2 linked regions of the Planctomyces sp. SH-PL14 genome follow. The protein of the gene in region 2 interacts with the protein of the main gene of each other region in a pairwise test. Links are inferred from orthologs where the notes say so. Each region holds a gene or a part of one and is shown on either strand. Other genes may lie near its edges.

What was found.
Region 1: the proteins of def (region 2) and VT03_RS00050 interact in binary tests that used the Escherichia coli proteins (3 or more experiments, as listed by UniProt). The link is inferred for Planctomyces sp. SH-PL14 from one-to-one orthologs.

Annotation. Positions count from the first base shown.
Region 1 is NZ_CP011270.1:3,352-17,831, forward strand. Bases 5,181-7,968 are described here. They hold VT03_RS00050 (aspartate-semialdehyde dehydrogenase), read right to left. Parts: upstream 7,188-7,968; coding sequence 6,174-7,187; downstream 5,181-6,173. Other genes in these bases: gatA (Asp-tRNA(Asn)/Glu-tRNA(Gln) amidotransferase subunit GatA), read right to left, coding at 5,181-5,640; gatC (Asp-tRNA(Asn)/Glu-tRNA(Gln) amidotransferase subunit GatC), read right to left, coding at 5,725-6,015; VT03_RS00055 (alkaline phosphatase D family protein), read left to right, coding at 7,803-7,968. Also shown: VT03_RS00025 (CDP-alcohol phosphatidyltransferase family protein), read left to right, coding at 424-1,296; VT03_RS00030 (hypothetical protein), read left to right, coding at 1,420-2,052; ilvD (dihydroxy-acid dehydratase), read right to left, coding at 2,139-3,812; more of gatA, read right to left, coding at 4,186-5,180; more of VT03_RS00055, read left to right, coding at 7,969-9,377; VT03_RS00060 (TetR/AcrR family transcriptional regulator), read right to left, coding at 9,745-10,413; VT03_RS00065 (efflux RND transporter periplasmic adaptor subunit), read left to right, coding at 10,717-11,889; VT03_RS00070 (efflux RND transporter permease subunit), read left to right, coding at 11,935-14,480.
Region 2 is NZ_CP011270.1:4,988,644-5,003,319, reverse strand. What follows is about bases 7,681-10,664. They hold def (peptide deformylase), read left to right. Parts: upstream 7,681-8,846; coding sequence 8,847-9,482; downstream 9,483-10,664. Other genes in these bases: VT03_RS19040 (hypothetical protein), read left to right, coding at 10,106-10,664; VT03_RS19050 (protein kinase domain-containing protein), read left to right, coding at 7,681-8,298. Outside these bases: VT03_RS19070 (serine/threonine protein kinase), read right to left, coding at 1-1,053; VT03_RS19065 (c-type cytochrome domain-containing protein), read right to left, coding at 1,119-3,002; VT03_RS19060 (trypsin-like peptidase domain-containing protein), read right to left, coding at 3,768-5,219; VT03_RS19055 (tetratricopeptide repeat protein), read left to right, coding at 5,493-5,810; more of VT03_RS19050, read left to right, coding at 6,103-7,680; more of VT03_RS19040, read left to right, coding at 10,665-13,435; VT03_RS19035 (rhomboid family intramembrane serine protease), read left to right, coding at 13,449-14,657. UniProt on the Escherichia coli protein: Removes the formyl group from the N-terminal Met of newly synthesized proteins. Requires at least a dipeptide for an efficient rate of reaction. N-terminal L-methionine is a prerequisite for activity but the enzyme has broad specificity at other positions.

The sequences.
Region 1 (14,480 bases), 5.0 Mb from region 2 along the record:
TTGCTCGAACGACGTCGTTGCCGGCACGACGTGATAGCTCAAGCCCAACATGCCACGGCAGCCGGGGTCAAGGGGGCACCCCTTGCCGCCGGAGGCACTCCTGTGAGGAACCGTGGTAAACAACGGATGCCCCCCTTCGTGGCGCCGGCGTTGAGGACCACCGCTCGCTTTGCAATCCCCACGGGTTGGTAAGCGGGAGTACGACACGTCGTCCGCGGTTGGACACCCACTCCTTCAGACAGTTCTCGACGGCCAGGCCTCCGGCGGGCAAGTGGGCGTTGCCCCCTTGCATCCCCCACCAGGGGCGAGCCACTGGATCTCGGTAGACCGAGGACATCGTGTTCCGCTTTGATGGAGATCGCATGGAAAGTTCTCCCCAAACGTTGTACCGTGGGGTCAGCCCATGCATCCCCTGCCCTGAACATGAAACGTCCCCGCCTGATCGCCGTCGTTCCGACCCTGCTCACACTCGGTAACGCGGCGTGCGGCTTCGGCGCGATCACGCTCGCCGCCAAGCTCGGGCCGGGACTCGTCGACGGCCAGCAGAACCTGCTCTTCTACGCCTCGCTGCTCATCTTCGGCGGGATGATCTTCGACATGCTCGACGGGAGCGCCGCGCGGCTCACCGGACAGACGAGCGAGATCGGAGCCCAGCTCGACAGCCTCTGCGACGCCGTGACCTTCGGCGTCGCCCCCGCCTTCATCATGCTCCAGTTCGTCGAGCATGCCCTCGACGGTTACGAAGGTCCATTCTTCTATCCCAAGCGGATGGTCTGGACAATCGCCTGCCTCTACGCCCTGTGCGCGATCATGCGGCTGGCGCGGTTCAACGTCGAGACCGACGACGACGACACCCACGAAGAATTCAGCGGCCTCCCCTCCCCCGCGGCAGCGGGAACGGTCGCCGCGTTCCCCCTGGCGATGCCCGAGCTCGGCAAGATCGCCTCCAAGTCCGGCGAATGGGCGGCGGCGATCAACGGCACCGTCATCCCGGCCGTTCGGCTCGTCGTCCCGCTCGTGACGCTGGCGGTCGCGGCTCTCATGGTCTCCCGGGTCCGCTATCCCCACTTCTTCACACAGCTCTTCCGCGGACGCAAGCCGCGGCGAACGCTGCTCCAGGTGGTCTTCGGGGTCGCGGCGCTCTTCTGGGTCCATGAGCTGGCGCTGCCGATCGTCTTCTGCTGGTTCGCGCTCGCCTCGCCCGCCAAGGCGCTCTGGTTCGAGCTCGTTCCGCGCCGGGCCGCCCCGGCTCCCACACCCACGGGACACTCTCCCGAATCGACGAACGTCGCCTGATCGGTCCGCTGCGAGGAGTTTTGTTTGTCGATTCTTGTGACGTGCGGCCACTGCTCCAAAAACTACGAAGTTCCGGACGAGTTCGCGGGCAGGGAGTTCCGCTGCCGTGACTGCGGAGGGGCCGTGACCATCCCCGGCGCCGCGCCGGCCTCCGTGGCCGCGACAACCGCCCTCCCAGCGGCGGGGCCAGTTCTCGTGGACCAGCCCGCCATTGTTGAGAGCAAGGAGGCAGTTCGTCCGGAGGGCGAGCCGCGTCCCGAAGTGACGAAGCAGCGAACGGTCACATCGTCCCGGACAACGGCTGCTGCCGCCGCGCGGATGCGGGAGATGCCGTCGACGATCCTGCTGGCGGTCGTTCTGAGCGGGATCCATCTCCTCGAAGATCTGTTCCTGATCGTCGTCGGTCTCAGCCTCGGCCGCGAGGCGATCGGCACCGCCGCTGTGGTCCTGCTGGCTGCCGGGACGCGGCTCGGCGTCGAGATCTACGTCCTCTCGGGGCTGTTTCAGCGCCGACGGATCGCCCGCCTGCTGTTCCTGGTTCTCTCGGCTGTCGGACTCGGAAGCCAGATCTGGCTGGCGGTCTCGATGGCGGTCCTGTCCGGCAAGACGATCGAGTCCACGCAGATCGACTCGGCGACGCTCCGGACGATGGCCGGCCTGCTCTTCTGTTGGGGGACCGTCGGCAGTCTCCTGCGGATCCTCGACATCGCCGCCATCGCGCCGCGGAGCGCGGGCGAATGGTGCGACGAGACGTAGTTCGCCCGGCAGCTTCGACGCCGTGCCAACAAAAAACGGGCGGTCAGCGTTTCGCCGACCGCCCGTGAATCCTGAGGCTGAACAGACTACTCGTCCGTCACGCAGCCTTCGCTGGCGCTCTTCACGTTCTTGATGTACTTGTAGAGCGTCCCGCGGGTGAACTTGTAGGCGGGAGCCTTCCAGGCCGCGCGGCGCTTTTCAATCTCGCCCGCCGGGAGGTCCAGGTCGATCCGGTTCTTCTCGGCGTCGATCATGATCCGGTCGCCGTTCTTCACGAGGGCGATCGGTCCCCCTTCTTGAGCTTCCGGTGTGACGTGGCCGATGATGAAGCCGTGCGAGCCGCCGGAGAACCGGCCGTCGGTGATGAGGGCCACCTTGTCGCCGAGTCCGACACCCATCAGGGCACTTGTCGGGGTGAGCATTTCGGGCATCCCCGGGCCTCCCTTCGGGCCTTCGTAGCGGATGATGATCACCTCGCCCCCCTTGATCTCTCCCTTCTCGAGACCACGGAGCATGTCTTCTTCGCTGTCATAGCACAGGGCCGGCCCGTTGAACTGGAGCCCCTCCTTGCCGGTGATCTTGGCCACGGCACCGTCCGGACAGAAGTTCCCCTTCATGATCCGGATGTGGCCGGTCGCCTTGATCGGATCTTCGAGCGGACGAACGACGGTCTGTCCCTCGTGCAGCCCCGGAGCCGACGAGAGGTTTTCACCGAGCGTCTTACCGGTGACCGTGAGGCAATCGCCGTCAATGTACCCCTTCTGGAGAAGATACTTGAGGACGGCGGGGGTCCCGCCGACGTTGTGCAGGTCTTCCTGGACCCACTTGCCGCTCGGCTTGAGATCGGCGATGTAGGGGACGCGGTCGCTGACTTTCTGGAAGTCGTCAATCGTCAGGTCGACACCGACCGCGCGGGCCATGGCGATCAGGTGCAGGACGGCGTTCGTCGACCCGCCGACCGTCATGATGAGGACCATCGCGTTCTCGAACGCCTGGCGGGTCATGATGTCCCGCGGCTTGATGTCCTTTTCGAGCAGGACGCGGATCGCCTTGCCGGCGTCGAGGCATTCCTGAAGCTTGGCCGGGTCTTCGGCCGGGATCGATGACGAGAACGGCAGCGTCATCCCCATCGCCTCGATGGCGCTCGCCATCGTGTTGGCCGTGTACATCCCGCCGCAGGCTCCGGCGCCGGGACAGGACTTCTCGACGATGTTCCGCCGCTCCGCTTCGTCGATCTTGCCGGCGAGGTACTGGCCGTAGGACTGGAAGGCCGAGACGATGTCGAGTTTTTCGCCCTTCAGCGAGCAGCCCGGCTTGATCGTGCCGCCGTAGATCATGAGGGCCGGGCGGTTGAGGCGGCCCATCGCCATCAGGCAGCCGGGCATGTTCTTGTCGCAGCCCGGGATCGAGATCAGGCCGTCGTACCACTGGGCTCCCATGACGGTCTCGATCGAGTCGGCGATGATCTCTCGCGACTGGAGGGAATAGGACATTCCGTCCGTTCCCATCGAGATCCCGTCGCTGACGCCGATCGTGTTGAACCGCATTCCGACGAGTCCCGCCGCCACGACCCCTTCACGGGCTTTGGCCGCCAGGTCGAGGAGGTGCATGTTGCAGGGGTTCCCCTCGTACCACACGCTGGCGATCCCGACCTGGGCCTTCTGCATGTCGTCGGTCGACAGGCCGGTGGCGTACAGCATGGCCTGTGACGCCCCTTGGGATTTCGGTTGCGTGATGTGCGACGAGTACTTGTTGAGCATGTCAGTGTCGGATGGATGGGGCCGCGCGAGGGATGGAGTCCGTCACCGCTGGCGATAGGAAACGGGGGAATGGGCCATGATAACGAGGACGCGGGGAGGGTCCATCGGGTTCGCGAGGAGGGGGGAGGCGGAAGGCTTAAGGCTGAAGACGGAAGGTAGAGAAGAACGGCCCAGCATCGCCGTCTCACCGGGTCCAGGGGCACCCTGGTGGGGGGATGCAAGGGGGCCACGCCCCCTTGCCCGCCGGAGGCCTGGCCGTCGAGAGACGTCTGAAGGGGTCCGTGTCCAAGCGCGGACAACGTGCCGGATGCCCTCTCACCATCCCGCGGGGATTCCAAAGCCAGCGTTGCGGGGTGAAGGAGTTCGTCCGGCGTCACGCCGGAGCGACGCCGAACGAGGGCTGGGTCGCTTCGTACATCCGGGCCGCCCGGAGCAGGCGTTCTTCTTCGAAGACCGGAGCCAGGAGCTGGAGTCCGATCGGCAGGCCGGCGGAGCTCTTTCCGCAGGGGATCGAGATCCCGGGGATTCCGGCGAGGTTAGCGCTGATGGTGTAGATGTCCATCAGGTACATCGCCAACGGATCGTCCGAGAGCTCACCGAGCCGGAACGCCGGGGTCGGGCTGACGGGCGAGAGGATCACGTCGACGTCCGCGAAGGCTTTGGAAAAATCGTCGCTGATCAGCCGGCGGACCTTGAGGGCCTTGTTGTAATAGGCGTCGTAGTACCCGCTCGAGAGGGCGTAGGTCCCGAGCATGATCCGCCGCTTCACTTCGTCGCCGAAGCCTTCGCCGCGGGAGGATTCGTAGAGATCGACGAGGTTTACCGGCTTCTCGCCGCGGTGTCCGTAGTGGACGCCGTCGTAGCGGGCCAGATTGCTCGATGCTTCGGACGAGGAGACGATGTAGTACACCGCGACGCAGTACTTGGTGTGCGGCAGATGGACTTCCCGGACCTCGGCTCCCAGTCCGCGGTAGACGTCGATCGCCTTCCGGACCGCCTCGGCGACCTCGGGGTCGAGCCCAGCGCCGAAGTATTCCGGCACGATCCCGATCCGGAGTCCCTTCAGCGGTGTGTCGAGGTTGGCGAGATAGTCCGGAACCGTGCGGTCGACCGAGGTCGAGTCGCGATGGTCGTGACCGGCGATGGTCTGCAGGGTCAACGCCGCCCCGCGGACATCGGTGGCCAGGGGGCCGATCTGGTCGAGGGAGCTGGCGAAGGCGACCAGCCCGTACCGCGAGACGCGACCGTAGGTCGGCTTCATCCCCACCACACCGCAGAACGCCGCCGGTAGCCGGATTGAACCGCCGGTGTCGGAGCCCAGCGCCAGCGGAGCCATTCCGCCGCCGACCGCCGCTCCCGAGCCGCCGCTGGAGCCACCGGGCGAGTGGGTCAGGTTCCAGGGGTTGGCGGTCTTCTTGAACGCGGAGTTCTCGCAGGAGGACCCCATCGCGAACTCGTCGAGGTTGACGCGGCCAATGAGGACCGCGTCCTCGGCCCGCAGCCGCTCGATGACGTGCGCGTCATACGGAGGGACGAACTTCTCGAGCATCCGGCTGGCGCAGGTGCATGGCGCGCCGACGGTGCAAAGATTGTCCTTGAGCGCGACCGGTAGACCGGCCAGCTTGCCGACGGTCCCTTTAGCGCGGCGCTCGTCTATCGCGCGGGCCTGGGCGAGGGCCCCCTCCGAGTCGACATGGAGAAACGCTCCGACCGCCGCGTCCCGGGCGGCGATGCTGTCGAGGTACGCCTGGGTCACGTCGACCGCCGAGACTTCACCCCGCGTCAGCTTCGCATGGAGGTCACTGGTAGGGAGCGTCGTCAGGGACATGCGTCAGGCACTCAATGGAAGGGAACGGCGAAGAACGCCTTCGCGGGGGAGCGGCGGGAGGAACGGAGATCTAGACGGCCCCGGCTAGTCGGCTCCCAGGATCGGCGGGACGAGGAAGTATTTTCCGTCTGTCTTCGGAGCGTTCGAAAGGGCCTGTTCGCGGGGGAGCGACGGGGCGACCTCGTCCTTCCGCAACACGTTCCGGACCTCGACGGCGTGAACCATCGGCTCGACGCCGTCGACATTCACCTCGTCGAGCTGCTCGACGTACTTCAGCACATCGCCGAGCTGCTGCGTGAACCGCCCGACCTCGGCCTCGGTGAGCTTAAGCCGGGAAAGGAGAGCGACTTTGTGGACGTCGGAGGGGGTGAGCATAGTAGCCATCTCGCTCCGCGAGATGAGCCTCCAGTCGGGGCGTCAAAGGAAACCCGCGTCCGCGATCCCAATGGAATCAAGGAGCGCGAAGCAGGGAGGCGGAGCGGCGGTGCCATTGGGACCGCCGTCCCGCGATCTCCTCTCGCGGAGCGAGAGGACTACTTTCCGAACCGGTGCTTGGCGAGCAGTTCCGCGATCTGGACTGCATTGGTGGCGGCCCCCTTGCGGAGGTTGTCGCTCACGCACCAGAACGTGAGGCAGTTCGGATGCGACAGATCGCGGCGGATCCGGCCGACGAACACTTCGTCCGAACCGTCGGCGGTCGACGGCAGGGGATACTGGAAGTGGGCCAGATCGTCGATGACCGTGATCCCGGGGAACGCGGCGAAGAGCTTGCGGGCCTCTTCGACCGAGACCGGACGGCCGAGCTCGACGTTGATGACTTCGCTGTGGCAGTTGGAGACCGGCACGCGGACCGCGGTCGGGCAGACTTGAATGCTCTCGTCGCCGAGGATCTTGCGGGTCTCGTACACCATCTTCATTTCTTCGCTGGTGTACCCCTCTTCCTTTTCGCTGCCGATCTGCGGGATGCAGTTGAAGGCGATCGGGTGCTTGAAGGCGGTGTACTCGTACTTTTCGCCGGCGAGGTGGGCGTGGCTTCCCTCGATCAGCTCCTTGGTCCCCTGGACGCCGACGCCGCTCGTGGCCTGGTAGGTGCAGACGACGACCCGCTTGACCTTGGCGGCGTCGTGGAGCGGCTTGAGGGCGACCACCATCTGCGTGGTGGAGCAGTTCGGGCTGGCGATGATCCCCTTGGCGTTGAGGGCGTCCTGAGGGTTCACTTCCGGAATGACGAGGGCGACCCCGTCCTTCATCCGCCAGTAGCCGGACTCGTCGATGACGGTGCAGCCGGCGTCGATGGCGGCGGGGAGGTAGTCCGCGGCGACGTCATCGGGGGTGGAGGCGATGACGAGGTCGCAGCCTTGGAAGGCCTGCTTCGTGAGTTCCTCGATTTTGTGTTCTTTGCCCTGGAACGTGATCGTTCCCCCGGCGCTGCGGGCCGAGGCGAGGAGTCGGTAGCTCTGGGCGGGGAAGTTCCGCTCTTCGAGCATTTGACGCATGATCCGCCCGACGGCGCCGGTGGCACCAACCAGGGCTACGCACTTGAACACTGCGGAGGCTCCGAAAATGGGGTGACGTTGACGGAAGTCCGTTGGTGGACATGTCCGTGCGTCGAGAAGTTCGGCAGTATATCGGTGCGAAAAGGGAGTCGCCACACCAGGGACGGGGGCGCGTGTGTCCCGCTGCTCGAACCGCGTTCTTGCCGGCCGGACTTTGCTTGCTCAAACCCAACGTGCGACGGCCGCTGGGGTCAAGGGGGTCTCACCCCCTTGCCGCCGGAGGCATTTCTATGAGGAACCGTGGTAAACGACGGACGTCCTCTTTGTCGAACCGGCGTTGAGGACTCCACGCTCGCGTTGCGATCCCCGCGGGTCGGTGAGGGGGCATACGGTACGTCGGTCGCGCCTGGACACGATCTCCTTCAGACATCTCTCGACGGCCAGGCCTCCGGCGGGCAAGGGGGCGTTGCCCCCTTGCATCCCCCACCAGGGTACCCCTGGACCCGATGGGATGGAGGAGACCACTACTCTCCTGAGACTCCGTCACCACTTTGTTGCCTCGCAGTCACCTTTATCAAAAGTTCACAGCCTCCTTGTTGAATCCGACGCCTCCCGGGACATTGCATGCCCGCGGATTGATGAGTCTTCGACGCGTGAGGGTTCGAAATGCCGATTCGTATGGATGTCCCCGGACGGGTGTGGACGCGACGTGGGTTTCTGGCGGCCGGAGGAGCCGCGCTCGTCGCCTGGCCGCTGCTGGGCCGCCCGGAATCGGCCTTCGCCCTGCGTCAGTCGACAAGCCCCGATTACCCGTTCGCCCTCGGTGTCGCCTCCGGTGACCCGGCCCCCACGGGGATCGTGCTCTGGACGCGGCTTGCCCCCAAGCCCCTCGAAGGGGGCGGGATGCCGCAGGAGAACATCGAAGTCCGCTGGGAAGTGGCGGATGACGACAAGTTCTCCAAGGTCGTCGCCAAGGGGACGGCGGTCGCCACGCCGGACCTGGCTCACTCGGTCCATGTCGAGGTGAACGGGCTGGATCCGAACCGGTGGTACTTCTACCGCTTCGCCGCGATGAACGAGATCAGCCCCGTCGGCCGGACCCGGACCGCGCCGCGGCCGGAAGAGATCCCCCAGAAGCTGCGATTTGCCTTCGCCTCCTGCCAGAGCTTCGAAGGGGGCTACTACACCGCCTACGACCACATGCGGCACGAGGACCTCGACCTCATCGCCCACCTCGGCGACTACATCTATGAGGCGGCGGGCAATCCCAAGCGGATGCGGGTCCATGTCGGCCCCCGGCTTGAGGAGCTGTCGCACTACCGCAACCGGCACGCTCAGTACAAGACCGACGAATACCTCCAGGCGGCGCACGCCCTCTGTCCGTGGCTGGTGACCTGGGACGACCACGAATTCGCCAACAACTGCGCCGGGGAGATCTCGGAGAAGAAGGACGAGACGCCGGAGTGGTACCTCGGCCGCCGGGCCAACGCCTACAAGGCCTACTACGAGCACATGCCCCTCCGCTCAGCCCACCTCCCGAAGGGCCCGGATCTCAAGCTGTATCGCAACGTCCCTTTCGGACGGCTGGCGGAGTTCCAGGTCCTCGACACCCGGCAGTACCGCACCGATCAGCCCTGCGGCGACGGCAACAAGGCCCCCTGCGAAGGGACCTACGATCCGAAGGGAACTCTCCTCGGCAATACGCAGGAGAAGTGGCTCTACGACACGCTCAAGGCGACGAAAGGAACGTGGAATGTCCTGACCCAGCAGGTCATGATGGCCCGCGTCGACCGCGTTCCCGACGAGCCGGTCGGCTACAGCATGGACCAGTGGCCGGGCTATGAAGTGAACCGCCAGCGGATCCTCAAGTTCTTCGCCGAGCACCCGGGTCTCAACCCGATCGTCATCACCGGCGACATCCACAACAACTGGGCGAACAACCTCCAGGTCGACTGCGGCGACGAGACGTCCCCCGTCGTGGCGACGGAGTTCGTCGGGACGTCGATCAGCTCCGGCGGCGACGGAGCCGAGACGACCAAGACCACGGCGGCGGTCCTGCGCGAGAACCCCTTCGTCAAGTTCTACAACAACGAGCGGGGCTACGTCTCCTGCGAAGTCACTCCCGAGAGTTTTACTTCGCACTACCGGACGGTTCCCTATGTGGAGAAGCCGGGCGCGCCGCTTGTGACCCGCAAGAGCTTTGTTGTGGAAGCGGGACGTCCGGGGTTGAATGAAGTCTGAGCGTCGTTGGTGACGGAGCGAGATCGAGTCGCGTCCTTGCCGGCACGACTCCCATAGCTCAAACCCAACGTGCTACGGCAGCTGGGGTCAAGGGGGCCTCGCCCCCTTGCCGCCGGAGGCACTTCCATGAGGAACCGTAGTAAGCGACGGGCTTCCGTTTTGTGGGAGCGGCGTTAAGAACTCACCGCTCGCTTTGGAGTTCCCGCGGGTTGGTGAGGGAGCATGCGGCGCGTTGTGCGCGCTTGAACACTCACTCCTTCAGACATCTCTCGACGGCCAAGCCTCCGGCGGGCAAAGGGCCAAGAAAACAACACAGGCCCCTCTGCACTCCCCACCAGGGTGCCCCTGGACCCGGTGATGGGACGCGTCACGACAGTGGTGCGACCACCGCCAGCGCCTCACGCCCCTCCGGCGTCACCAGCCCGCCAAACGCCGTATTCATCAGCGACACGTACTGCTCATCCAGCGAAATCGTGCGCCCGATCGAGTTCGTAAAGATCATCGTTCCGTATAACAGCGCCCCGATCGTATCCAGCAGCCGCTCCACCGGCATGTCGCTGCGGAACGTCCCCCGCTCCATCAGAGCCGAGTAGATCTGCCGGAAGTGGATCCGCATCTCGTCGCGATGCTCAAAATACGCCCCCCGCTTCCGGTCGCGGAACATGGCCCGCTCCTGGATCAACAGCTCGACACAATGCGGGTTCTGATCGAAGAACTCGAGGTAGGCCCGGATCGAGCGCGCGATCCCCCGCAACGGACAGGGATCGGACTGGGCCGCCTCCAGGACGATTCGCTCCATCTCCGCCATTCCCCAGTCGACGCACGCCAGGAACAGCTCCTGCTTGCCGGGGAAATAGAGGTAGAGCGTCCCCTTGGCGATCCCGAGCGCGTCCGAGACCCGCTCCATATCGCACTCGCTGTAGCCCCGCTCCGCAAAGAGCCGCGCCGCCGTCTCCAGGATCGCCCGTCGACGATCCTGCTTCCGCTCGGACCGCCCCGTCGTCCTCTCATTCGCCTTGTCAGTCGTGGCAGACAATCACCGCTCCCTGCTCGCCCGGTCTTTACCGAACATTCAAACTCGAATCAAAATCGGATGATGATTGAAAGGCAACCGTTCCCCGATAGAATCATTTTTGACTGACCGGTCAGTCATCAAAGCAGTGTGCCATATTTTCGGTGGCCCGTTCAAGGGTGTCATTGCGCTCGGACCGGTGTCGATCGTTCTCCGTCGAGGTTCTGCATCTTGCGGCAATTGTGGTTTCTTCTGTGCGGGGGGGCTCTGATCCTCGCGGGGAGCGGATGTCAGAAGGCCCCTCCCCCGGCCGCCCCGCCGTCGACCATGGTGGTCAAGTACGTGACGCCGTCGGAATCGGACGTCATCCCCTTTGAGGAATTCGGCGGACGGACCCTCTCGCCCGACACAGTCGAACTTCGCTCTCGAGTCAGCGGCTACCTCAAGAAGGTCAACTTCGTCGACGGCGCCGAGGTCCAGGCGGGACAGGTCCTCTTCGAAATCGAAGATACCACCTACAAGGCGGAACTGGCCCAGGCGGAGGCGACGGTCCTCCAGCGGGAAGCGGACGTGCGGCGGGTCCAGTCACAGCTGGAACGCTTCAAGCGTCTGGCCGCCAACGCTGCCACGACCGAACAGGAAGTCGAGCGGCTCACCTTCGAGACACAGGCCGCCGTCGCCGCCCACAAGGCCTCGGAGGCGATGCGGGACCACGCCAAGCTCAACGTCGACTTCACGCGGGTCGTCTCGCCGATCAAGGGCCGCATCGGCCGGCGGCTCGTCGACCCGGGGAACATCGTCCAGCAGGACGTCACGCCGCTGGCGGTCGTCGTCTCGCTCGACCCGATCTACGCCTACTTCGACTACGACGAGCGGAGCGTTCTGGCGATGCGTCGCCTCGTCGAAACCGGCCGCCTCAAGGAAGCCCCGGACCGCGGCCAGCCGATCCAGGTCCAGCTCGCTGGCGAGTTGGACTACACGATGACCGGCCACATCAACTGGGTCGACAACCAGATCGACATGGGGACCGGGACCCTCCGGGCCCGCGTTGCCATCGACAACACACAGGGGCTCCTCTCCCCCGGGATGTTCGTCCGCCTCCGCGTCCCGGTCGGCCCGCAGGAACGGGCGCTGCTCATCCCCGAGGAAGCGCTGGGGACGGACCAGGGGCAGCGGTTCGTCTATGTCGTGAAGGAAGGGAAAGAGGGGAGCCAGATCAGCTACCAGAAGGTGCAGGTCGGCTGGGTGACGGACCGCAAGTGCGTCATCACGTCGGGCCTCGCCAAGGACGACCGGGTCGTCGTTACCGGACTCCAGCGGGTCCGCCCCAACATGAAGGTCAAGCCGGAGCCGATGACTCCGCCCGCCTCGGCCGCCGAGACCGCCTCGCAGCAGCCGTCTCCTGCCGACACGAAGAAGCCGGGCGCCGAGTCGCCGCCCGCGATCCAGACGGTGCGCGCGGGCGAGGGAGCTCCGCCGGCCGTTCCGCGAGCCCCGTAGCATCGCCGTCGTCATTCGCGGTGCGGTCGCATCGGAGGTCTTTGCGTGTTGTCCCGCTTCTTCATCGCCCGGCCGATCTTCGCGACCGTCATCTCGATCCTGTTCACGCTGGCGGGCGGGATCGCGGTCTTCTATCTGCCGATCGCGCAGTACCCCCCCGTCGCGCCGCCGACGGTCCAGGTCGACTGCAACTATCCCGGGGCGAGCTCCAAGGTCGTCGCCGAGACCGTCGCCGCCACGATCGAGCAGCAGGTCAACGGCGTGCAGGACATGCTCTATATGTCCTCGCAGTCGACGAGCGACGGCTCCTACACGCTAACCGTCACCTTCAAGCCGGGGGTCGACCTGAACCTGGCCCAGGTCCTCGTCCAGAACCGCGTCGCGCTCGCCCTCCCTCAGCTCCCCGACGTCGTTCGCCAGACCGGCGTCACGACGAAGAAGCGTTCTCCCGACATCCTCCTGACGGTGAGCCTCAACTCGCCGGACGGCCGCTACGACCAGCTCTATCTCAGTAACTACGCGGTCCTGCGAATCAAAGATGAGCTCGCCCGGCTCCCGGGGATCTCGGAAGTCCTCGTCTTCGGACAGCGGGACTACAGCATGCGGGTCTGGGTCGACCCGGACAAGCTGGCGGTCCGCAACCTGGCGGTGAGCGACGTCATTGCCGCGATCCGCGAGCAGAACTTTCAGCCGGCGATCGGCCAGGTCGGTGCTCCCCCGACCCCCGGGAAACAGCTGCTCCAGATCCCGCTGACGATCAAGGGGCGGCTCGTCAGCGAAGAGGATTTCGGCAACATCGTCGTCCGCAACACACCCGACGGCCGGATCCTGCGGATCCGCGACATCGGGTACGCCGAGCTCAACGCCCGCTCGCAGGACATCAACAACCGCTTCGACGGAAAGCCGACCGTTGGGCTCGCGATCTGGCAGTTGCCGGACGCCAACGCCCTGGCGACCGCCGACTCGATCAAGTCGACGATGCAACAGCTCTCGGAACAGTTTCCGGAGGGGGTGGTCTACGAGATCGGATACGACACGACCCCGTTCATCCGGGAGTCGATCCACGAAGTCTTCAACGCCCTTCGCGACGCCATCCTGCTCGTCGCGCTCGTCGTGCTCGTCTTCCTCCAGGGATGGCGGGCGGCGGTCATTCCGCTGCTGGCGGTCCCGGTGGCGATCGTCGGAACCTTCGCGGCGATGTACTTCGTCGGGTTCAGTCTCAACAACCTGACGCTCTTCGGACTGGTGCTGGCGATCGGGATCGTCGTCGACGACGCCATCGTCGTCGTCGAGTCGGTCGAACATCACATCGAGAAGGGGTTGTCCCCCCGGCAGGCGGCCCTCAAGGCCATGGAGGAGGTCTCGGGCCCGGTCGTCGCCGTGGGACTCGTGCTGACGGCGGTGTTCGTTCCCTGCACGTTCATCTCGGGGATCGTCGGGCAGTTCTTCCGGCAGTTCGCCCTGACAATCGCCGTCTCGACCGTCCTGTCGACGATCAATTCGCTGACCCTCAGCCCCGCGCTGGCCGCCCTGCTCCTGCGGAAGCCCGGATCGCGGCGGGATCCGCTGACCTGGCTGCTCGACATGACGCTCGGCTGGCTGTTCCGGCTGTTCGATTTCGGCTTCCGGAAGACGACCTCTGTCTACACCCGCGCCGTGGGGGGCCTGCTGCGGGTGCCCGCGCTCGTCCTTGTCCTGTACGTCGGCCTCCTGGGGCTGACCGGCTGGGGCTACCGCCAGCTCCCGACCGGCTTTATCCCGTCGCAGGACAAGGGCTACCTGATCGCCAGCGTTCAGCTCCCGGACGCCTCCTCCGCGGTCCGGACCCGCGATGTCGTGGCCAAGATCGAACAGATCGCGATGGCGCACAAGGCGGTCAAGAACGTCAACTCGGTCGCCGGGAACTCGTTCATTCTGAGTGCCTACGGTTCGAACTTCGGGTCGATGTTCATCATCCTCAAGTCGTTCGACGAACGCCGCGGCGATCCTGAGCAGTACGCCGACGATGTGGCTGCCAAGCTCCGCGCGGATTACGCCAGACTGATCCCCGAGGCGCTGGTCAACGTCTTCCCCGCCCCGGCGGTGAACGGTCTCGGCCGGGCCGGGGGCTTCAAGTTCATGGTCGAGGACCGCGGCGACGTCGGGCTCCTCGAACTGCAGCGGGAGACCGACAACCTGGTCGCCAAAGGGAACCAGGTGCCGGGGCTCGTCGGCCTGACGACAGTCTACAACGCCAAGTCCCCGGTCCTGTTCATCGACATTGACCGGGAGCAGTGCGAGAAGCAGGGGGTCAACCTGGGGAATGTGTTTGCCACCCTCCAGGGCTACCTCGGCTCGCGCTACGTCAACGACTTCAACCGCTTCGGCCGGACCTGGCAGGTGGTGGTCCAGGCGGACGCCCGGTTCCGGAACGAGATCGAGGATGTCGACCATCTCCAGGTCCGCAGCGTCCGGGGGACGATGGTTCCGATCGGCACCCTCGCCACGGTCAAGCTGGAAGCCGCTCCCCTCGTCCTGACGCGATACAACATGTATCCCGCCGCGGCCATCAACGGGGCGACGGCGAAAGGCTTCAGCACCGGGCAGGCGAT
Region 2 (14,676 bases):
AAGCGTCTCAATGTCCTTCATCGACCCCAACACCGCCTGCAGCAGATGACTGGCCGAAATCGCGTCCTGCGGACGGTTCGCCGGACTCTTGTCGAGCAGCAGACTCAGACACTCCGCCATCTCCAGCGAGATCTCCCCGCGGATCGAACGAACATTCGGCAACGGCTGGCTCGTCACGTCGGAAATCAGCCCGTTCAGACTCCCCGCCGTGTAGGGAAGCTGACGCGTCAGCATCTGGAAGTAACAGACCCCCAGGGCATAGACATCCGAAGCCGGCGAAGCGGGCAACCCGCTGAACAGCTCCGGAGCCATGTAGTGCGGCGTCCCCGCCAGCGGCCCATGATCCGCCGCCCCGACCGCCACCCGCTTGGCGAGCCCGAAGTCCCCGAGCTTCGGAATGCCGTGCAGCGTCATCAGGACGTTGTCCGGCTTGAGGTCCCGGTGCAGAATCCCCAGGCGATGCGCCGCCCCCAGCCCATCGGCAATCGACACCGCCAGCGCCGTCGCCCGCTCGGGACTCAGCACCCGCTCCTTGATCAGGTTCTGCAGCGACCGGCCGGGGACATACTCCATCTCGAGGTAGTGATAGCCGTTGAACTCGTCGATCGCGTGAGTCGTGACGACGTTCGGATGGACCAGCGAGGCGGACGCCTGTCCTTCATGGCGGAACCGCTCCAGGTACTCGGGGTCCCGGCCCACAAGCTCCGGCGCCAGGATCTTCAGCGCGCACGGCCGATCGAGCTTCACGTGCCGCGCCAGGAAGACCCATCCCATCCCGCCGCGGCCCAGCAGCGACTCACATCGGTAGTGGTCGACCTGCTGCCCGACGAGGTCGAGAACCTGATGCGGCTCCGCGGGCGCGGTCGGCGTCGGCTGACCGTTGATGGCCCACTTCTCCGCGCTCTTCCACAGGAGCGTGGGGTGGTGGGAATGGTCCTCCACGCTGGAGTTGGCTCCGCAACTCGGACAGACGCGGCTGGCCGGGGGGGCGAGAAACCGCTCGTTACACCCGACGCAGTAGAACGCGGACGGCTCGTCTGGACTGAATGACAACGGCGGGTCTCACGTAGCGCGCCGCGAGGCGCAAAACCGGCTCACGCCGGCACATCACCGGGCTGCTATTTCCCGGCCGTCGCGCGGATGTACTTGATGTACTCCGCCGCCACCGCCGGAGGATCCCCACCGTAGGCGGCCCGAAGCGCCTGGGCCTGGGTCGTCCCGGTCTCGGTCGCCTTCACGAACTTGACGAAGTTCGGCAGCCCCGCCTTGTCGATGAGGAAGTCGACGATCGTGAAGCCCATCGGGCCGACGGTGCCGGGCGAATAGGACCGGTCGCTGAACAGCTCGTCCGGCTTGAGCGACGGAGCGACCAGGGCCGCTTCTCCCCGCAGCCCGCGGAAGTAGGGATTCCGCGCCTCGACCGAGGAGGCCATCTTCAGGCCGGTCCCCTTGAGGAGCCAGTTCGGCATGTCGGGATTGTTGCGCCGCAGGAATGCCTGGGTGACAATGTCGATGACATGGGCCTCGAGCCCCGGGGCAGTCGCCGTGGGCTCATCGCCAACGTCCTGGACGATCACATAGGCGTCCTCGACATTGGCCGTCACGATGCTCGTGGAGGTCGCTTCGTTGGGGCTTTCCCGGCCCGTCGCGGCGAGGCTGACTTCGTTGTAGCCGAACTTGTCCTTCAGAACGATCACCGCCAGCTTGCCGCGGATCGCCGGCGTGCTCTGGGCGACGAACGCCTTCTTGAGGTTGCCGATGTGCCCGGTGGCCCAGCCTTCCACCTGCTTCAGGCGGGCTTCCGGGACGTTGCCGAGGACGACGACTTCCACACCATCGACCGCGCTGCGGGTGTCGTTGGGGATCGCCTTGCGGAGGAGTTCTTCCGCTTTGCTGCGGCGCATCGCCTCCAGCTCGGAGTTGCTGAGCTTGTTCATCTTGGCGGCGGCCAGCTCGGCGTCGCTCGGGACGAGGTCGCGGATCGGCTTCCGCGCGTCGCCGCCATCGAAGACGTTCCCTTCCTCGAACCACTTCACCAGGGCGTCGTAGTTCGGCCGGGTCAGGCGTCCCTGTCCCTGCGGCATGCGGGGGTTTTCGAGCCCGCCGGTCAGGCGGAAGAGGCGGCTGTTTTCCTTGTCGCCGGGGAGGATCACGGCGCCGCTCTCGCCGCCGCGCATCATGTCTTCAAACGTCACCAGCGAGAGGCCGCCGCGGGGGTTGTTGCCGCTGTGGCAGCCCAGGCAGAGGTTCGTCATCCAGGGAGCGATGTCCTTGGTGAACGAGACGGTCTCGGTCCCCTTGGGCTTGTTGATGACGATCTTCGAGTCGACCTCGAGCGCCTTGGCCTTGGTCCGCAGCTTGCCGAGGGCGACGTCTTCCGCCTCGCCGTCAAAGTTCGCCCCCTGGCTGATCCACATCGCCACCTTCTCGACGTCTTCCTTGGCGAGGGGGCTGCCGTCCTTGGGCATTCCGCCCTGGGCGATCGGGGTCGTGATGGCCCGCATCAGGAGGCTGGTGGCGGGGTTGGGGCCGGAGACGATCGGGCCGCTGCGGCCTCCTTTGCGCCAGCCGGCAAAGTTTTCGAGGTTCAGGTTGCGGCTGGAGCGGGCGGTCGAGTGGCACTCGACGCAGTTCTTCTGAATGATCGGAGCGACGTCCTTGGTGAAGCTGACCGGCTCGGGCTTCTTGCCGCGGCTCTTCTGCTTCTCGACGGCGGACTTGGCCTTCTCGAGGGAGGAGGTGATCTTGGTCAGGGCCTTGTCGTCGGCGGTGATGCCAGCCTCTTCGACGATCTTGGCGACCCGTTCCTCGGTCTCCTTGATGAGCGTATCCGCTTCGTCGAACTGCTTTTTCGACGCCATCGACGACGCCTTGTTGACGGCGGTGGCGAGGGTGGTCAGTTCCTTCTTGTGATCCGCCGTGAGTTCAGCGGATGCGATCCCGGCTCCTCCGAGGATGGCGGCCGCGCAGAGAGAGAGGGCGGCAAGACGGCGGAAAAACATACGACAGCCTCGGAGCGGGGATGCGCTATGCCAAAATCGGACCAGAACCGCACAAACTCGGCCACTGTTCGTTGCAAAACGAGTATACCGTGGGGGAAAGCGGGAGGAAACAGGCTGGCGGAAGGATCGGCTTCGTAGGCCGGAACCGCCTTCCGGTGGAGGATGCCGATCCCCGCGCAGGCCACGACCGCTGTGTTGCAGAGAAGGACTCCCGAGGGCTCCAGAAACGGGTCGTTGTCGGCTGGTCACGCCAACGGCGTGAGACAACATAGCCTGGGGCAACGCCCCAGGAACGGTCGCCGCTCCCGGTCCAAGCCCTGCAGGGGCGCAACAGGAGGCTGGTTTGTGTCGCCCCTTCAGGGCTCTTGATCGGCACTCACCGCGAACCTGGGGCGTTGCCCCAGGCTAGGTTGTTCAACGCCTTCAGCGTTAATGAGCCCACGTTGAGGACTCACCGCTCGCTCCACGATCCCCGCGGGTTGGTGAGGGGGCATGCGACACGTGGTCCGCGCTTGGACACCCACTCCTTCAGGCATCTCTCGACGGCCAGGCCTCCGGCGGGCAAAGGGGATTCTCCCCTCTGCACTCCCTGACCAGGGTGCCCCTGGACCCGATCAGGGCCAAATGACCCTGAGTCGCGCCACTCGACCTTCCGCCTTCCGCCTGAACCCCTTCCGCCTCCCTCGCAGGTCCCCCAAAAAACAAATCGGGCCGATCCAGATTTGCCTGGACCGGCCCGAGTGAATTCGTCGCTGACCGGCTGCCTTACCGGGCGGCCGTCAGATTGAAGTGGCCGAACAACGTCTCGCCACCCCGCACAATGTAAAACTTCAGCGGATTGATCGTCCGGAAGTCCGGATGGTTCAACACGAAATCGATGTTGTCCCGATCGATCGTCTCCCACACATGCAGGCCCACCAGGATGTCGCCGCGGCGGATGCCGTTCAGCGAAGCCGGGCTCTGCGGCCGGACATCGGCCACCCGCATCCCCCCCCGATACTGCTGGCCCGTCAGGCTGGAATCGCCCGTCGGGAGCTTCTCCAGGGTCACCCCCAGGATTTCCCAGGACCGGTCCTTCGCAGCCGAGCCGACCACCGGCTTCTCAGCCACGCGAACTTCACCGCTCGCCAGCGTGCTGCCGGAGTTCAGCTGAGCCCGGACCGCGTTCGCCCGTTCAGGAGACAGGGCGGCAACCGAGATCTGCTTGGAGGACGTTTCACTGTCGCGGCGGACCATCAACTCGATCTTCTCACCGATCGACTTGCCCAGGAGCGCCCGCTCCAGGTCGACTCCGTCCGTCACCTTCACGATCCCCGCCTTGGTGATCACGTCTCCCGCCTGCAGCCCCGCTTCGGCCGCCGGCGAGTTCGGCGAAACGGACTTCACCACCAGCTTGCGTTCCGTGCCGCGCTTGTCATCCGTGGTGACCAGTCCGTGGAAGTGGCTCTCCAGAGTCTCGACGCTCATCAGACGGGCAACGATCACCCGGGCATCGTCGATCGGAATCGCGAACCCGATCCGCTGGGCTCCCGCCCGGATCGCGACGTTGATCCCGACGATTTCCCCGTCGGCATTGAGCAGCGGTCCGCCGCTGTTGCCGGGATTGATCGCCGCGTCGGTCTGGATCAGGTTCTTGTACGCCTGCTCTTCGTTGACTTCCACGTCCCGCTTGAGGGCGCTGACGATCCCGCGGGTGACGGAGTGCTCCCAGCCATAGGCGTTGCCGATGGCGTAGACGTCTTCGCCCAGGATCAGGTCGGACGACGTCCCGAAGGGGGCGACCGGGAGAGGAGAGCGGGGAGTGATCTTGATGATCGCCAGGTCGTTCTGCTTGTCCGTACGGACGACCTGGGCGTCGTAGCTCTCTTTGTTCCAGAGCGTCACGCGAAGCGATTCCACATCCTGTACGACGTGGTGATTCGTGACGATGTAGCCCCGTTCGTCGAGGATGATCCCCGTCCCCATCCCGTTGACGCGGGAGCCCTTAGAGGGACTGAGGTTGAGCATCACATCCAGCTTCTGCCGCTTTTCCGTGTGAATATTCACGGTCGAGGGGCAGATCTGCTGGAGCTGCTGCACGAACGGCGAAATGCGGTTCTTGCTGGGGGAGGCGGAGACGGCTGCAGCCGACTCGATGGCGCCGTCGCCGAAACAGGTCGGGCTGGTATTCGCAAAGAGAGCGAACCACAACCCGGCATGCAGTAGGCATTTCGACATTCGCGGACCTGTTCCCTGGGCGCAAAGTCTTGTGGTGGCCAATTCCGTCAGCCGTCCGGAGTGCAGTCCATTCCGCTCCACGCCTGCGATGATCGGTAGGCGGTCAGCAACCCCTTCAAACCCCACCGGGGGTGGCGTAGAGTTCCCCCAGTCCCCCAAAGTCGAGCTGGTCAAGCGGTGCCGCCCGCGCACCGCCGTTGTCGTGGATTCCGCGGCCCCCCGGCCGATTCGCTTCAGTCGTCCGATCCGACCCGTCAGAAGTTCGAAAAACCGATGCCTCCCACCCGACGCGAAAAACTGCAGGCCCTCCTTGCAGACAGTCCCAACGATCCGTTCCTCATATACGGACTGGCGATGGACGATTGGGGTCAAGGTCGGGCCGAAGAAGCCCTGAACGGCCTCCGGCAGGTTCTGCAGGTCGATCGGGACTACGTGGCGTCCTATCTGCAGCAGGGACAGATCCTGGCGTCGCTGCAGCGGAAGGACGAAGCGGTCGCCGTCCTGACGACGGGAATCGCCGTCGCAAACCGGATTGGCGATGCCCACGCCGCCTCGGAAATGGGCGGCCTCGCGGAAAGCCTTCGCGGCTGACGCCGCGTTTCGAATCACGCCGTTGGTACGAAGCCAGCGCCCTCACGACTCACGCAACATTCAGTCGTCCTGATTAAGGAAGTTTCCCGAGAGCCCCTGCTCGACCGAGGCCGTCGCCGGCCGACCCCGATCCCGCAGTCCCCGCATCGCCATTCGAACGAAAGCCATGGCCGCCCCGTCCGAACCTCAGCCTCCGTCCGAGACAGCGGAAAGCCAGACGGGCTCGCATTCCGGTCACACGGTGATGCGGGCGGGCGAGGCGACGGCTCCCCATCCGCCGCCGGACGGGTCCATGCCGGCGGGGACCCGGATCGGTCCTTATGAGATCCTGGGCCCGATCGGTACGGGCGGAATGGGGACCGTCTACCAGGCTCGACACTTGGTGCTGAACAAGATTGTCGCCCTGAAGTTCCTGCACACGTCCCGCGGATCGCATCCGGAGGCGGTCGCCCGCTTCCTGCGGGAAATGAAGGCGATCGGGGCCCTGCAGCACCCCAACATCGTCCAGGCATTCGATGCCGGTGAGGCGGAGGGGACGCACTTCCTGGCGATGGAGTACGTGCCCGGGATCAGCATTCACGCGCAGCTGGCGCAGTGCGGGCCGCTCACAATCGAAGCCGCCTGCGCGGTCGTGCGGCAGGCCGCCTCGGCGCTCGGCGCGGCGCACGCCATCGGGCTGATTCACCGGGACGTCAAACCCTCCAATCTGCTGCTGACCCCGTCGGGAACGGTGAAGCTCCTCGATCTGGGGATCGCCCGCTGGATGGAGGAGGAGTCCGATGCCTCCGACCCGTTGCTCACGCAAGAGGACGACCAGATCGGCACGCCCGACTTCATGGCCCCGGAGCAGTGGGACGATCCCCGCCTCGTCGACGCCCGGACGGACCTGTACGGCCTCGGCTGCACGCTCCACGCCCTCCTGACCGGCAAAGCCCCGTACGCCTCCGACACCGTCCGCTCCCGCACGGGCAAGCGGAAGGCGCACGTCGACGGCCCGATTCCCGACCTGCAGGCTCTTCGCCCCGACGCCCCCGACGAGCTGGTCCGGATCCACCGCCGGCTGCTGGAGAAGAAGCCCGAGGACCGTTTCGCAAGCGCGGCCGAGTTGATCGAAGCCCTGCGGGAGCTGGCCGGGGGGACGTTCCCGCTCGAACCGACGCCGGCCGATCCCACCCGCGTCGATCCCGCGTCGACCGACCGGCGCTCCCGCCCCTCAAAGCCGGCTCCCCACTGGCTGGCGTCGACACGGGCGCGGCTGGGACTGGAGTTCGCGGTGCTGGCCATTGTGGTGGGCGTTCTGGCGTGGGCGACTCCTTCGAGCGGCCCGGCGCAAAAGCCTTCCTCGGACGGGCTGTCCGCGACGAACAGCCTCCCTTCCCCCGAACTGACCCTGACGCCAGACGAAATCGCCCGGTGGGTCGTTCAGGTCGGCGGGACGCTGATTGTCACGGACGGAAGCCGGGAGCGGCCGGTCCGCCGGGAGAGCGACCTTCCGGTCCGCCATGCCGAGATCGCAGAGCTGCGGCTGCAGAGCTGCAAGAACTTCTTCGACGCCGACCTGAATCGGTTCAGCAACCTCCCGGCACTCCGCCGCATCAACCTCAACTTCAACCCGCAGGTGACCGACGCCGCCCTGACCGCCCTGGGACCGCTCCCCGCGCTGGAGCACCTGGAGATGTTCGGTAGCCAGGTCACCGACAAGTCGTGGCCGATGCTCCTCGCGCAGCCCCGGTTGCGGTTCCTCGATCTCTGGCGATGCCGCCACATCCGCGGCGAGGGCTCCGCGGGGATTTCCGCCCTTCCGATCGAGGTCCTGAAGCTCGGCAGCACGGGGGTCACCGATGCGGCGGTCCTGCAGTGGGGCGAGTTTCCGACACTGCGGGAGCTCGCCCTGACCGGTTGTCCCGTGACGATCAAGACCGTCCGCCACCTGACGAAGATCGCTCCTCAGCTCCAGTCACTGACCCTGGACGGCACCAAGGCGGAGAGCGCGGAGGCGATCGCCCTGTTGACGCAATTCCCGGAGCTCCGGGAGTTCAAGCTGAACGGGTGGGCGTATGACGGGGTGCAGGGGACGCTGCTGAAGCTCCCGCACCTGGAGAAGCTGGGGATCGGCTACAACGCCCCGCGGCTGTCGAAGATGTCGGACTGCCCGACGCTCCGCACCGTGGAGTGGCTGTGGATTGAGCCGGGCGAGCCGGGGATCCCCGAGCGGCTGGACTGGAGTCTTCCGCAGGTGGAGCGGATCCGGTTTGAGAGCATGGACCTGCCGGACCAGTACGGGCTGCTGGCGGAAACCTGTCCTCACGCGGAGATCGTCGAGTTCCATGAGTGTATCGACTTCACCGACCACGACGCCGAAGTGCTGGCGGGGCTTCCGTATCTGTCGCGGCTGCGGCTGGGGCCGGGGACCGAGTCGGTCCGGGCCCGGGTGCCGCTGATGCTGCTGCATCGGCCGGAGCTGGTTGTCGAGCTCATCGAGAGATGACAAGGGGCCTGTGAGGGAGGCGGAAGGTAGAGCGGCGCGACTCGGGATCATTTGGCCCTGACCGGGGTCCAGGGGGTCACCCCTGGTGGGGAGTGCAGAGGGGCAACGCCCCTTTGCCCGCCGGAGGCCTGGCCGTCGAGAGATCTCTGAAGGAGATCGTGTCCAAACGCGGACACCGTGCCGTATGCCCCCTCACCAACCCGCTGCGAGCGCAGAGCGAGTGTGGAGTCCTCAACGCCGGTCCCACAAAGGAGACATCCGTTGCTTACCACGGTTCCTCACAGAAGTACCTCCGGCGGCAAGGGGCCTGTGTTGTTTCTTCGGCCCCTTGCCCCCCGGCTGCCGTCGCATGTTGGGTTTGAGCGATGGGCGTCGTGCCGGCAAGGATATGCATTGCGACCGGGAGAGGACTGGCTCGTCCGCCGAACATCATTCGGCGAATGCCCCCGGAGATGACGGCCAAGGCTGCCAGCGGAGCCGGATCGCGATAGAATGGGGGATCACCCTGTTTCGCTCGATCCCGCACGTTTCAAGTTCTCGGCTTACGCATGCAGATTGTTCAGTATCCCCATCCCGTGCTCCGTCAGAAGTCCGTCGAAGTTCAGCGGATCGACGATGACCTGCGGAAGACGATCGCCGGTATGTTCGAGCTGATGTACGCGGCCCGCGGTGTCGGCCTGGCGGCCAATCAGGTGGGGCTCCCGTTCCGCTTCTTCGTCGCCAATTTTTCGGGCGAGAAGGACGAGAAGGAGCACGAGTTCGTCTTCATCAATCCGCAGATCACGAACCGCAAGGGGAGCGAGATCGACGAGGAGGGGTGTCTCAGTCTTCCGGGGCTGTATGCCGACGTTCGCCGGGCGGACGAAGTCGTGATTGAGGCGTATGACCTGGAGGGCCTAGGGTATCAGCTGACGTTGACGGACCTGCCGGCCCGGATCGTGCAGCATGAGCTGGATCATCTGGACGGGGTGATGTTCATTGACCGGGTGGCGGATTCGGTGAAGCGGGACATTGAGCCGAAGGTGAATGCGTTTGTGATCAAGCATGGGGCGGCTCAGAAGGAAGGGAAGCTGCCGGGCGATGCGGAGTTGCAGCAGCAGGTGAAGCAGTTGATGTCGGCGGGGAAGGTTCCGACGCCGGGTCCGCTGGTGATGCCGGAGCGCACGGAAAAGAAGTCGGAGTAATCCGCGTCCAGGCCGGCACGACACCCATAGCTCAAACCCAACGTGCCCCGGCAGCCTGGGGTCAAGGGGGGCCACGCCCCCTTGCCGCCGGAGGCGCTTCTACGAGGAACCTTGGCAAACAACGGGCGACCGCCTTGTGGAACCGGCGTTGAGGACTCCACGCTCGTTCTGGAATCCCCGCGGGTTGGCCAGGGGGCATACAGCACGTCGTCCGCGTTTGGACACGCACTCCTTCAGAGATCTCCCGACGGCCAGGCCTCCGGCGGGCAAAGGGCCAGAAAAACAGCACAGGCCCCTCTGCACTCCCCACCAGGGGTGACCCCTGGACCCCGGTCAGGGCCAAATGATCCTGGGTTGCTGCGATCTACCTTCCGCCTTCAGCCTGAACCCCTTCCGCCTCCCCCCCCAGGCCCCCTTGCATCCCCCCCCCAGGGACGAGCCCCTGGACCCGGTAGGCTGTACGCCGGCCCGCAAGCGACGCAACATCCATCCTGATCAGCTTTTAATCCCCCATCACACCTCCGACTTCCACTCTTCTCCTACCGTGGCCTCTTTATGTGGCGTATGATCAAAAATCGCGGACGGAGCGCCGCCACTTCGATTCATCACCGCGAGAGAAGGACATGTCTCGGCGGATTCCGGGTTTTCTGTTCGCCCTGACCTTCGCGCTCCTGTTCTGCGCGGCCGGGGCCCTCGCGCAGTCCCCCCCACCCGCCCCCCTCGGAAACCCCCTCCGTACCGAGTCCCCCGCCGCCTCACCGGCCACCCCGCCAACCGGCGGCCCCACATCAGAATCCGGCCTCCCCACCGGCCGCAGCGATTTCTCCCCACTCCCCACCGTCCTCAAACCGCTCATCGCGGCCATCGACCCCGAAGCCCCCGCTCCCTTCCACGTTTCCGCCCTCAAGCTCGACGGTGTGGTGACAGGAGACGCTGTCGTCTTCACCGTCGACATCGACGTCCAGATCAACCGCCAAGACAGCGCCTACTACGACGTCCCCCTCCGGCTCTCCCAGGGCCGGATCTTCGAAAAGAAGTACGACGGCCCCGGCAAAGAGGGCCCCGCCCCCGCCACCGAAGGGGACGACGGCCTCCACTGGCGGTTCTCCGGCGCCGGAGCCCACCATCTGCGTCTCAAAATGTCGGTCCCCATCAAGCGGACCGGCGGCACCAACAGCGTCGCCCTCTCGCTCCCCCAACTCCCCTCGTTCTTCGACGCCCAGTTCCGCCTCACCATCCGCGGCAAACGGATCCTGGTCCGAACCCCCAAAGAGACCTCGATCAGCGAAACGGTCGTCCACCCCGACCGCACGGAGGTCCAGGGGAGCGTCCGCGGCACGCGGCTCGAAGTGAACTGGAGCGAATCCGCCGTCGACGTCCCCGCCATCAGCCGGGTCAACACCCTCATGACCCTCCGGCACGAGGCGGACCGCCTGACCCTCCTCGGCGAACAGACCGTCCAGCGGGAGCGGACCTCGGTCGGCGAGATCTTCGTCCGCATGCCGACCGCCGGCCAGCTCCTCGAACTCGCCAGCCCCCACGTCCGGATGCACGAGCCCGCCCCCGCCCGACCCGGGTGGCGAAGGGTCGTCCTCCAGGACGCCGCTCCCGACCGGATCGACCTCCGATGGTCGTTTGACATGCCGTTCCCGACCGCGGGCGGCCGGGTCACGGTCGACGGCCTCGAAGTCGCCGAAGCCCGCGTCCAGGAAGGGGGCGTGCATCTCGCCGACTTCGGGACGCATCTCGCCATCCCCCGGATGTCGGAAAGCCCGCTCATCCGCCGCGTCGACGTCGCCAACACCCGCTCGGCGGTCCCGATCGTCAACGCCTTCGAGTTCGTCAAACAGCCGTTCGGCCTCGTCCTCGACATCCAGAAGGTCCAGCCCCGGTTCTCCGTCCGCCCGGCCCACTGGCTGCTCATCCGCGAGGACGAGATCCAGATGGAGTCGATCTTCCAGATCGAAGTCGAGAACGGGGCGCTCAGCGACCTCACCGTCGCCTGGGCCGACGCCCGCACCGAAGGCTGGCGGATCGACACCACCTCGCCGGGCCTCCTCGACCTGACCCCCGCCGAAGCCGAAACCGCCTTCGCCTCGGGTGCCCTCCCGATCCGGCTCCGGACCCCCGCCTCCTCCAAGGTCGAGGTCCGGCTGCGGTTCCGCCGCGCGAACCCGATGGGGAAGGACCTCCACTGGACCCTGCCGCGGATCTCCGGCGGCCGGCCTCTCCCGGGCTTTATCACGGTCTCGGGAGATGACAACGTCCTCCCGAACGTCACCCCCGATCCGCAGGCGACCGAGGACCCCCACGGCGGAGCCCTCCTCGCCGCGCCCGCCGAGTTCGCCGACCTCCCCCGGACCACCTGGCGGCTCGCCCCGCGGAGCGACGGGGTCTTCAAGGCGGCGGTCTCGCTCAAGGAGCGGGAGGTGGACATCGGGACGACGATCGGCGTGTCGCGGCAGGCGGGACGGGGAATCCTGGTCCGTCAGGTACTGCGGTACCACGTCCGCTTCGGACGCCTGCAAAAAATCCAGGTCGAGCTTCCGCCGGGTCTCGCGGCCCAGATCCCGCAGGGAGCCGAAGGAGCCGCCCTCTCGGCCCGGCTGGCGGGCGCTCCCCTCGAGACTTCGCGGCAGGGAAACCAGATCCAGTTCCGGCTTCCGACGCCGCGGATCGGCGAGTTCGAAGTCGCCCTCGAGTACGCGCTCCCGGTCGAGACCGACGCCATCCACTCCGTGACGGTGAAGGTCCCAATCCTTCCCTCGCCCGACGCGGCCTACTCCTCCGTGCGGTGCATGCTCCCCGACGGCGAAGGACTCTCGATCGTCGACGAGGATTCCAAGTGGGAACCGATCCCCACCGCGCCGGAGTCGACCGTCTGGTTCTCCTCGAAGAACCCCGCCGAGATCCCGCTCCGCGTCACCGGCTCGCTGCGGCAGGAGTCGCAGCGGTACTCGATCGAGACCGCTTTCCACCACGTCACGTACGACGGGACCGGCGCGTCGGTGACCTATTCGGAGTTCGCCTTCCGCGATCCCCCGGCCCGCATCGCGCTGACGATCCCGGTCAACGCCGAGCAGACGATCTTCGAATGGAACGACCGGCCGATCCTGGAATCGGAGGGAACCCTCCGGACCGACCCCAGCCTGCCGGGGCGGTTCCTGATCGAGCTCGGGATGGCCCCGGCCGCCAGCGGAGGCCGATTGCGGATGATCTACCGCCAGCCGCCGGCCGGGAAGTGGCGCGGCGGCCGGATGACGAGCCTGCGGTCCGTCGAGCTGCCGCAATTCCCGCCCAACGTCTGGATCAACCAGTCGATCTGCGAGCTCGACCTGACGCGGGACGACCATCTCCTCCAGTCGCCCAGCGCCTTCCGTCCGGAGTTCTCCTGGCGGCGGCAGGGGGCGATCTGGACTCGGCAGCCGCTGCAGCGGTATCTCGACGCCCGTTCCCGGTACGTGACGGTCGACTCTTTCCAGGGGGTCGACCTGCGGACGTTCGGCTACGCCTACAGCGGCACGGGACCGGTGGAGCAGTTCTCTTTCACGGCGATGAACCGAACGCTGATCGTCCTCATAGGGGCGGGACTGAGCCTCGTGCTCGGCTTCCTGTTCTGGCGGTTCCCCTGGACCCGCAACGCGCAGACGTTCCTGATCGTGGCGTTCCTGTTCAGCTTCCTGAGCCTGTGGCTCCTCGAGCCGATCCAGGTGCTGTTGCAGCCGGCGCTCCTCGGGGCGGTGCTGGCGGTCCTGGCGAGCTGGATCGACACCCGGACCCGGCCTCCCGAGTGGCCGGAGCTGTCGCTCCCCCTGCCGATTCCTCCGGCGCCGGTCGCGGTTACCCCCGCGTCGCTCCGCGATTCCCGATCCCATCCCTCCACGCCGGCTCCCGCGATGGCCGCGACCGCCCACTACCAGCCGGCGGCCTCGCATCACGATCTGGGACCGTAGTCGAGGCCGGCCGATGCTCTTTGCGCCCGTCAGCACCGACGCTCCGATCTACTACCGGCCCTGGGGGACGATCTCCCTCATCGTCGTCAACGTGGTCGTGTTCCTACTCGTCCAGGGGGGCGCGTTCGGACGGCCGGACGAGATCTATCTCCAGTACGGGCTATGGCACGGCGCGGGGCTGCGGCCGGTGCAGTGGATCACGTCGAACTTCCTCCACGGGGGGATCGTTCACCTGCTGCTCAACATGCTCTTCCTGTGGGCGTTCGGTCTCGTCGTCGAAGGGAAGATCGGGCCGGGGCCGTTCCTGGCGACGTACTTCACGATCGCGGTCGTGGAGTCGGCGGTGCAGCAGCTCTGCCTGATGTGGGTGACGCCGGGAGTCTCGTTCGGCGCGTCGTCCGCGATCTTCGGCCTGATGGCGATGGCGCTGATCTGGGCTCCGCGGAACGACATCACGGTCGGCTACACTTGGATCATGCGGACCGGGCTGATCGACATCCCGATCCTGCAGTTCTCGCTGTGGATGATCGTCCTCCAGGTCCTGCTGGCGTTCACGTTCCGGTTCCACGTGACGAGCGAGATCCTGCACCTGGGTGGAGCACTCCTGGGGGCGGCGATCGCGTGGCAGTTCCTTCGCCGCGGGTGGGTCGACTGCGAGAACTGGGACATCTTCTCGGTCATGAAGGGCCGGCACCTCACAATCGACGGGGAAGCTCCGGCGCCGGTCCGCTCGACGCGGCGGCTGACGCGGGACGGCAAGCCCGCGAGGAAGAAGAAGCGGATCGATCCGCTGACGCGGAAGGTGAAGCATCTGACTCGGCTGCGGGGGCTGCTGCACGACGGGAAGCCGCGGGCCGCCTTTGACGAGTGGACGGCGGCCCGGCATTTCTCCGAGGACTGGACGACGTTCGAGTCGGACATGGTGAACCTCAGCGCGCAGTTGCAGCAGGCGGGGTATGTCTCGGAGGCGCTGGAGGTGCATCTGCACTTCATCGAGCGGTTCCCGGGGAGTGCGGACCGGGTGCGGATCGAAGCGGCGGAGTTGATGTTCCGGCACCAGAAGCGGCCGCATGCCGCGATGCGGGTGGTGGAGGGGCTGGACGTGGAGAGTCTGCCCCAGGATCTGGCCGGACGGCTGCAGCGGCTGCGGGACACGGCGGGGAAGTTGATCGATTCGGGCCACATCGAGATCGAGGGCCTCCCGTCGCGAGCGGAGCCGTAGGGAGAGGCGGAAGGCTTAA